Linked DNA regions of Saccharopolyspora erythraea. The protein of the gene in region 1 interacts with the protein of each later gene in a pairwise test. Links are inferred from orthologs where the notes say so. Each region holds a gene or a part of one and is shown on either strand. Other genes may lie near its edges.

Region 1 (5,005 bases):
AGCCATCCCGTCGTAATCGGAGTACGCCTGGTAGAACTCCAACATGGCGAACTCCGGCGAGTGGGAAGAATCACTTCCCTCGTTGCGGAAGTTCCGGTTGATCTCGAAAACCTTCTCGATGCCGCCCACCACGCAGCGCTTGAGATACAGCTCCGGCGCGATGCGCAGATACAGCTCCATGTCGAAGGCGTTGGAATGCGTCACGAACGGACGGGCCGCGGCACCGCCGTGCAGGGTCTGCAACATCGGGGTCTCGACCTCGATGAAACCCCGTTGCTGGAAGGAATCCCGCAGCGACCGCTGCACGGTGGCCCTTGTTCGCACGGTGTCGGCGGCCTGCTTGCGCACGATCAGGTCGACGTAGCGCTGCCGGACCCGGGTCTCGTCGCCGAGCTCCTTGTGCGCCACCGGCAGCGGGCGCAGCGTCTTGGCCGCCAGCCGCCACTCGTCGGCCATCACCGACAGTTCGCCGCGGCGGGAGGTGATGACCTCGCCGTGCACGAAAACGTGGTCGCCGAGGTCGACGTCGCTCTTCCAGGCGGCCAGCGCGTCCTCGCCGACCTGCTTGAGGCTGAGCATCGCCTGCAGTTCGGTGCCGTCGCCGCCGCGGAGCGTGGCGAAGCAGAGTTTTCCGGTGTTGCGCAGGAACATCACCCGGCCCGCGACACCGACCTGGTCCCCGGTGTAGGTGTCCGGGGCGAGGTCGGGGTGGGCGGCGCGCACCTCGGCCAGGGTGTGCGTGATCGGCAGATTCACCGGATAGGGGTCGACACCCCCGGCCAGCATTCGCTCCCGCTTCTCCCGCCGGACCCGGAGCTGTTCGGGCAGGTCGTCGACGCCCTCGGCGTCCGCGGCGGTGGGGATGGAACGGTCCTGGTCAGTCACGGGCAACAAGGGTACGTACCTGCTCACGGCGACTTGACACCAGGCGTCGGACCGCGCTCGGGGCGCGGCGGCGGTCTCAGGAACCGAAGTTGCGGTCGTACACCAGGCGCAGGCCCAGCAGGGTCAGGTCCGGCACGTGGTGGGAGATGGTGTCCGACTCGGTCACCACCAGCGGCGCCAGCCCGCCGGTGCCGATAACCGTCGTCGGCCCGCCGTGGGTGGACTCCAGCTCCGCCACGATGCGGCGCACCAGGCCGTCCACCTGGCCGGCGAACCCGTAGAGGATGCCCGACTGGAGGCACTCCACGGTGTTCTTGCCGATCACCGAGCGCGGCCGCACCAGCTCGACCTTGCGCAGCTGCGCCGCGCGGGAGGCCAGCGCGTCCAGCGAGATCTCGATGCCGGGCGCGAACGCGCCGCCGAGGAACTCGCCCTTGGCCGAGATGGCGTCGACGTTGGTCGAGGTTCCGAAGTCGACGACCACGCAGTTCGACGCGTGCAGGTGGTGGGCGGCCAGCGTGTTGATCACCCGGTCCGCCCCCACCTCCTTCGGGTTGTCGACCAGCAGCGGGACCCCGGTGCGCACGCCCGGCTCGACGACCACCCGCGGCACGTCGCTCCAGTAGCGGCCGAGCATCACCCGCAGCTCGCGCAGCAACGACGGCACCGTGGACAGCGCCGAGATGCCGGTGATCCGGTCGGCGTAGGAGCCGAGGAGCCCGCGCACGGTCAGCGCCAGCTCGTCGGCGGTCATCCGCGGCTCGGTGCGCATCCGCCAGTCCCGGACCAGCACCGGGTCGACGCCCTCCGCCGGTTCGTCGGCGTAGAGACCGAGCACGATGTTGGTGTTACCGACGTCGATGGCGAGCAGCACCGTCTTCCCTTCCCTTGGCGTGTCGTGCGGGGCGCGGCCGCCCGCTGGGCGTCGATCAGTGCTCGGGCTGCTGGAGCAGGGCGTCGAGCTTGGCCGCGTCGTCGGTCTCGGCGCCGGCCTCGGTGATCGCCGAGGTGACCGAGGCGGCCGTGCTGGCAAGCCCGGAGCCCACCGGGGCGTGGCCCGGGTCCTGACCGCGCTCGACGATCCGGTTGTCGGCGTCGACGAAGATCACCTTCGGCCGCACCGACCGCGCCTCCAGCTCGTCCATCACCCCGTAGGAGATCAGGATCACCAGGTCGCCGGGCTCGATCAGGTGCGCGGCGGCACCGTTGATGCCGATCACACCCGACCCGCGCTCGCCGGTGATCACGTAGGTCTCCAGCCGCGCGCCGTTGGTGACGTCGACGATCGCCACCTGCTCGCCTTCGAGCAGGTCGGCGGCGTCCATCAGGTCGGCGTCGACGGTGACCGACCCGACGTAGTGCAGGTCGGCCTGGGTGACCGTGGCTCGGTGGATCTTGGACTTCAGCATCGTGCGGAACATCGCAGACCTCCTTCGGGGGGAGCCGGACCGCTGGCCTCGTTTCGGGGGTGGCTCAGGGCCGGCTGTCGCCCTGGTCGCCGAGCAGCACCAGGGCGTTGTCGATCAGTCTGGTCTCGCCGACCTTCGCCGCGACCAGCAACCGGGCCTCGCCCTCGGCGGGGGCGGCGCCGAGTTCGGTGTCCCGTAGTTCCAGGTAGTCCGGCCGCACCAGCGGCTCGGTGGCCAGCACCTCGCGGGCGGCCCGCAGCACCGCCTCCGCCCCGTCGCGGCCCGCGTGCGCGCCCGCGGCCAGCGCCGCCGACAGCGCGAGCGCGGCCCGGCGCTGCTCGTCGCTGAGGTAGACGTTGCGCGAGGAGAGGGCGAGCCCGTCGGGCGCCCGCACGATCGGGATGCCCTGGATCGCGGTGTCGAGGTTCAGCTCGCGCGCCATCCGCCGGATGAGCACCAGCTGCTGGTAGTCCTTCTCGCCGAACAGCGCCAGGTCGGGGCGGACGATGCCGAGCAGCTTCGCCACGACGGTCAGCACTCCGGCGAAGTGCCCCGGCCTGCTGGCGCCCTCGAGCTCGTCGCCCAGCGGTCCGGGGTGGACGGTGATCTGCGGATCCGGGCCGTAGACCTCGTCGCGGTCCGGTGCGAAGACCAGCTCGACACCCTCGGCGCGGCACGCCTCGACGTCGGCGTCGAAGGTGCGCGGGTAGCGGGTGAAGTCCTCGCCGGGCCCGAACTGCAGCGGGTTCACGAAGATCGACACGACCACGACGCTGTTGGAGTCGCGGCGCGCGCGGCGGACCAGCTCCAGGTGGCCCTCGTGCAGCGCGCCCATCGTGGGCACCAGCGTGATCCTGCGCCCGGTCGCGCGCAGCGCCCGGGTGACCTTGGCCAGCTCGGCGGGACGGTCGTGCACGGTCAGCGCGCCCGGGGCGAAGCCCGGACCCGCGCCGACCCTCTCGGGTGCGGTCATCGCAGCTCCTCGGCGGCTCGGGGAACACCCGCGCGAGGGGTGTCGTTCAGCGGACGCCCGGACGGGTGGCTCACGGCTCCCCCTCCAGCGCGTCGCGCACGTCGGATGCCATGTCGGCGCGCAGCACGCCCGAACGCACGGCGCGCTCGGCGGTCCGCTTCGCCAGCGCCCGGTAGCCGGGCACCGCGTCGGGGTCGTCGTCGTTGAGCGCCGCCAGGTGCGCGCGCACCGTGCCCGCGTCGCCGCGCATCACCGGTCCGGTGATGGCGCGGTCGCCGAAGCGCAGCGCGTTGTCCAGCGACGCCGACAGGATTGGCGCCATCACCCGGTCGGGGATCTCCACCCCGGCGTCGCGCAGCAGGTCCGCGCAGTCGTTGACCAGGGTGATCAGGTGGTTGGCGCCGTGGGTCAGCGCGGCGTGGTAGAGCCTTCGCGCCTGCTCGGGAACCCGGACCGGCTCCATGCCCAGCTCCAGCGCCAGGGCCTCGGCGACGCTCCAGCCCGCCTCGTCCTCGCCCGACGCGGTCACAGCCATGCAGGCGGTCGCCAGGCGCTCGACGTCCTCGGCGCGGCCGGTGAAGGTCATGGCCGGGTGCAGCGCCAGCGACAGCGCGCCGATCTCGGTAGCGGCCGAAAGCACGTCGGCGCCGTGCGCGCCGCAGGTGTGGACAACGATCTGCCCCGCGCGCAGCGAGCCGGTGGCGACCAGACCGCGCGTCAGGCCGGCGATCGCGTCGTCGGGCACCGCCAGCAGCACCAGGTCGGCCTGGGCGGCGACGTCGTCGGGCGGCAGCACCGGCACGCCCGGCAGCAGTTCCTCGGCCCGCCGCAGCGACGCGGCCGACACTCCGGACACCGCCACGACCTGGTGACCCGCACGGTGCAGGGCCGCGCCGAGCACGGCACCGACCCTCCCCGCGGAGATCACTCCGACCCGGAGCCGGGGGCCCTCTCCGCGCCTAGGCGGGCGACCAGCAGCCACGTTCGTCCTCCCAACCGTTCCAGTCCCGTCTGCCGGGTACCGGACAGCAGCGCGAGAGTAGCCCGAAAACATGCGCGTCGTGCCACCCGGGTGGCACGACGCACAGCGGATGCGGCTGATGCCGCGGCGCCGCCGGTCAGCCGCCCTGCGGCGGGACCGGCCCGTTCTCCGGCGGACGACGCGACCCGTGCTCGGGCGGCGCCGCACCGCGCGGCGGGTGGCCGGGGCCGCGCTCCTGCGGCGGGACCTGGCGGTGGTCCCCCGGCCGGCCGTGGTCCTGGGGCTGGTGCGGTCCGCGCTCCTGGGCGGGGGACGGGACCTGGTGCTGGGACGGGAACCGGCTCTGGTCCTGGGCCGGGAACCGGCCGTGGTCCGGGGAGGCGTGCGGGCCGCGCTCCTGCGGGGGCACCTGCTCCGGAGGCGTTCCGTGGATCGGCGGGCCGACCGGAGTGCTCCGCTTCGGACGCACCGGCCCGTCCGACCGGCGCGGGCGCTTGAGGTTGAGCTGGGTCAGCTCGTGGATCTTGATCCGCGCGGTCTGGATCGCCTGCTGGCTGCCCGCGGCCGACCGCCGGGCGTGCTTGAGGTCCTCGATCAGCTTCTCCCGCCGCGCCCGGCGGACGGCGCTGGTGGTGCGCCCCTCGGACGCGCGGTGCTGGAGGAACGCCAGCTCCGTGACGGCGATCTGGTAGTCGCGGACCGCCTTGGCGGCCTCGCCGCCTGCGCTGCGCCGGACCTTGCGCAGCCAGCCCCGGC
Region 2 (3,938 bases), 2.5 Mb from region 1 along the record:
TCCATCGGCGACATCGTCTCCTGCTCTAACTGGTGTCACGACAAAACCTGTGACCTGAGGACAGGACTGCACTCTAGTCAAGATCGGCGCGGGTACGGGACCGTCCGCGCCCGCGCGGTGCGCCACCGCACCGCGCCGGGCCGCGCCAGGGCGGTGCCGGGCCGGTGTCCACACCGGCCCGAACCGCCGACGGCGCACGCGCCGATCCGGACTACTGGCCGCCCTTCTGCACGTAGGCGCGGACGAAGTCCTCGGCGTTCTCCTCCAGGACGTCGTCGATCTCGTCCAGGATGGCGTCGACGTCCTCGCCGAGCTTCTCGCGACGTTCCTGACCGGCGGCCTCGGGACCCGATTCCTCTTCGCCGTCGCCGCCGCCGTGCCGCTGAACCTTTTCCTGCGACATCTTGCCTCCCGGTGGTCGCACTCGGCGGATGCCGGCCGACGATGCCGGACATCCATGCTCTGAACACTACCCATCCGACCACCCGTTCGCCCACAGCCATGCGGGCGTCGTTTCGATCATCCGCCCGCTGCTGACGTGCACGAAGCGTGGTGCCTCACCCCTTGGTCAGGGAGTCCACGAGCTCCTCGGCGCTGCTCGCGGCGTCGAGCAGCTCACCCACGTGCGCCCTGGTCCCGCGCAGCGGTTCCAGGGTCGGGATCCGCACCAGCGACTCCCTGCCCAGGTCGAAGATGACCGAGTCCCATGACGCGGCCGCCACCGACGCCGGGTAGCGCTCCAGGCACCGGCCGCGGAAGTAGGCCCGGGTGTCCTCCGGCGGGGAGGTGACGGCCTCCCGCACCTGCTCCTCGCTGACCAGGCGCTTCATCGAGCCGCGGGCGACGAGGCGGTTGTAGAGGCCCTTGTCCATCCGCACGTCGGAGTACTGCAGGTCGATCATGTGCAGCCGCGGCGAGGCCCAGCCGAGGTTGTCCCTGGTCCGGTAGTTCTCCAGCAGCCGCAGCTTGGCCGGCCAGTCCAGCCGGTCGGCGCAGTCCATCGGGTCGCCGCCGAGCAGGTCCAGCACCTCGGCCCAGGTGGCCAGCACGTCGCGGGCGGCGCGTTCGGCACCGTGGGAGTCCAGGTGGGCCGCCGCCCGCTCGTGGTAGGCCCGCTGGAGGTCCAGGCCGGTGAAGCGCCTGCCGTCGGCCAGCTCGACGGTCTGCTTCAGGGCGGGGTCGTGGCTGATGAGGTGCACTGCCTGCACCGGGTCGGCGAGCTTGAGGTCGTCGAAGCGCTCCCCCGCCTCGATCATGTCGAGCACCAGCGCGGTGGCTCCGAGCTTGAGGTAGGTGGAGGTCTCGGCGAGGTTGGCGTCGCCGATGATGACGTGCAGCCTGCGGTACTTGTCGGCGTCGGCGTGGGGCTCGTCGCGGGTGTTGATGATGCCGCGCTTGAGCGTGGTCTCCAGGCCGACCTCGACCTCGATGTAGTCCGAGCGCTGGGAGAGCTGGAAGCCGGCCTTCTCGCCCGCCTGTCCGATGCCGACCCGCCCGGAGCCGCAGATCACCTGCCGGGAGGCGAAGAACGGCGTCAGCCCGGTGATGACCGAGGTGAACGGCGTGCTGCGGGCCATCAGGTAGTTCTCGTGGGTGCCGTAGCTGGCGCCCTTGCCGTCCACGTTGTTCTTGTAGAGCTGCATCGGGGCGGTGCCGGGCACGCTGGCCGCGCGGATCGCGGCCTCCTCCATCACCCGCTCGCCCGCCTTGTCCCAGACGACCGCGTCCATCGGGTTGGTGACCTCGGGAGCGGAGTACTCCGGGTGGGCGTGGTCGACGTAGAGCCGCGCCCCGTTGGTGAGGATGACGTTCGCCGCGCCCAGGTCGTCGCTGTCCGAGCCGTTGGGCTGCTGGGCAGCCGCCCCCAGGTCGAAGCCGCGGGCGTCGCGCAACGGCGACTCGACCTCGTAGTCCCAGCGCGCCCGGCGCGCCCGGGGGATGTCGGCCGCCGCCGCGTAGGCGAGCACGATGTGGGTGGAGGTAAGCACCGGGTTGGCGCTCGAGTCGCCGGGCACCACGATGCCGTACTCCACCTCGGTTCCCATGATCCGCCGCATACCTCGCAGCGTACGGGTTCCGGGTCGGTTGGCGGAGTGCCGGACGCGATGTGTGACCCGGCAATCGCGCCGCGTGCGCGAAGAACTGGTGTGGGTGGTGCAGGTGGGATGATCTCCGGCGTGAGCGGCGAACACGAAGAGGTGGCGACCTACGACGCGTCCGGGCGTGTCGTCGGCAGCGCGCCGAGGGGCCGGATGCGCGCCGAGGGGCTGTGGCACGCGGCCGGCGAGGTGCTGCTGCTGTCGCCCGGGCGCACGGAGGTCTACGTGCACCGGCGCACCGAGACCAAGGACATCTACCCGGGGATGCACGACTGCTGGGCAGGCGGCGTCGTGGCCGCGGGCGAGGACCCCGCGGCCACGGCGGTGCGGGAGCTGGCCGAGGAGCTCGGCGTGACGGGCGTGCGCCCGCGCTTCCTGTTCCACACCGTCCACGAGCTGGGATCGGTTCGCTTCCACGCCTACCTGTACGAGGTGCTGTGGGGTGGTCCGGTCGTGCACCAGCCCGAGGAGGTGGCCGAGGGATGGTGGATGCCGGTGGAGGAGCTGCGCGAGCGGCTCAGCGACCCGAGCTGGCCCCTGGTGCCCGACGGCCGCCAGTTCGCCCAGGAGTGGTTCGCCGGGCGGGCAGAGACGCGCTGAGGGCGTTCGGCGGCGTCAGTGCTTGCCTTTGACGTTTCTTCGACGCGGCGCAGCCGCTTGGCGCACCCTGGCAACCGGCACCGCAGCGGGTTCTCAGGCGTTCTCCGGCGAGGACAGCTCTTTCGTGGCGTATCGGCATACATGAGAAAGAGATCCCGCAACGAGAGAACGCCTGAGGTTCCGCCACCCACACCCCCCACCAAGGCGAGTTCAAAAACAGCCTCTGCGGTTCCGCCACCGCAACCGCTACGCAAGGTGACCACGAAGACAGGCGATCAGTGCCACGGCAGCGCGGCGCGCTCGCCCCAGTAGGTCGCGGCGTCGCGGGTGACCGGCGCGAGGTCGTCGAGGTCCTGGCGGCTCAGCTCCACGTCGCGCACGGCCAGGTTGGACATCAGCTGCTCCACGCTGGCCGGCCCGATGAGCACCACGTCCGCCCAGGGCTGCGCCAGCACGTGGGCCAGAGCGACGGCGTCGGGGCCCACTCCGTGGCGCTGGGCGACCTCGAGCACCGCCTCCGGCGGTTCGACCACCAGCCTGCCGTTGGCCAGCGTCTCCTTGACCAGCACCCGCCAGCCGCCGTGGTGGGCCTCGGCCAGCGCCCGCCCGGCCGAGGGCTCCATCGAGTTCCACGTCGACTGCACGGCGCTGAACAGCTGCGCACCGCCCACTTCCAGCTCCCAGCCGCGTTCGACGGCCTCGGCCTGCGCGGCCCCGCTGGTGGAGAAGCCCAGCCGGACACCGGAGTCGCGGATCCGGGCGAGTTCGTGCTGCAGTTCGAGGTCCTCGAACAGCGGGCTGTCGGCGGTCAGGGAGTGCACCTGGTAGAGGTGGACCCGGTCGCCGAGCAGCTTGCGGGTCTCCGCCCACTGCGCGCGCAGGCGCTCCACGGAGTGCTCCTTGACCTCGTGGACCTCGGTCTCGATCCGCCACTGCGCCACGTAGGCGTAGCCCCACTTGCTGGAGACCGTGACGTCCTCGTGCCCGCGCTCGGCGAGCCAGCCCGCCAGGAACTCCTCGGCGCTGCCGTAGGAGCGGGCGGTGTCCACCCAGCGCAGCCCCTGGGCGTGCGCGGCGTCCAGGACCAGCTTGGTGCGCTCCCGCATCTCGTCGGCCGTGCGCAGCCCGGGCAGGGCCCCGGTGCGTCCCACGTTGATGTAGGCGGGGCGGCCCAGCGCCGCCAACCCGACGCCGAGGCGCTGTTCGGTCGAGATCATGCCCCGAAACCTAACCGGTCGG

The links. Proteins that work in one complex are often made in the same cells at the same time.
Region 2: the proteins of panC (region 1) and HUO13_RS13845 interact in binary tests that used the Escherichia coli proteins (3 or more experiments, as listed by UniProt). The link is inferred for Saccharopolyspora erythraea from one-to-one orthologs.

The regions. Positions count from the first base shown.
Region 1 is NZ_CP054839.1:455,225-460,229, reverse strand. The notes cover bases 1,314-4,060. They hold panC (pantoate--beta-alanine ligase), read right to left. Parts: upstream 3,268-4,060; coding sequence 2,359-3,267; downstream 1,314-2,358. Other genes in these bases: HUO13_RS02150 (Rossmann-like and DUF2520 domain-containing protein), read right to left, coding at 3,338-4,060; panD (aspartate 1-decarboxylase), read right to left, coding at 1,815-2,306; HUO13_RS02165 (type III pantothenate kinase), read right to left, coding at 1,314-1,759. Also shown: lysS (lysine--tRNA ligase), read right to left, coding at 1-885; more of HUO13_RS02165, read right to left, coding at 962-1,313; more of HUO13_RS02150, read right to left, coding at 4,061-4,249; HUO13_RS38000 (PrsW family glutamic-type intramembrane protease), read right to left, coding at 4,386-5,005. UniProt on the Escherichia coli protein: Catalyzes the condensation of pantoate with beta-alanine in an ATP-dependent reaction via a pantoyl-adenylate intermediate.
Region 2 is NZ_CP054839.1:2,961,370-2,965,307, reverse strand. The notes cover bases 1,130-3,938. They hold HUO13_RS13845 (NUDIX domain-containing protein), read left to right. Parts: upstream 1,130-2,177; coding sequence 2,178-2,699; downstream 2,700-3,938. Other genes in these bases: HUO13_RS13840 (aldo/keto reductase), read right to left, coding at 2,975-3,916; dop (depupylase/deamidase Dop), read right to left, coding at 1,130-2,057. Outside these bases: prcB (proteasome subunit beta), read right to left, coding at 1-5; HUO13_RS13855 (ubiquitin-like protein Pup), read right to left, coding at 212-403; more of dop, read right to left, coding at 558-1,129.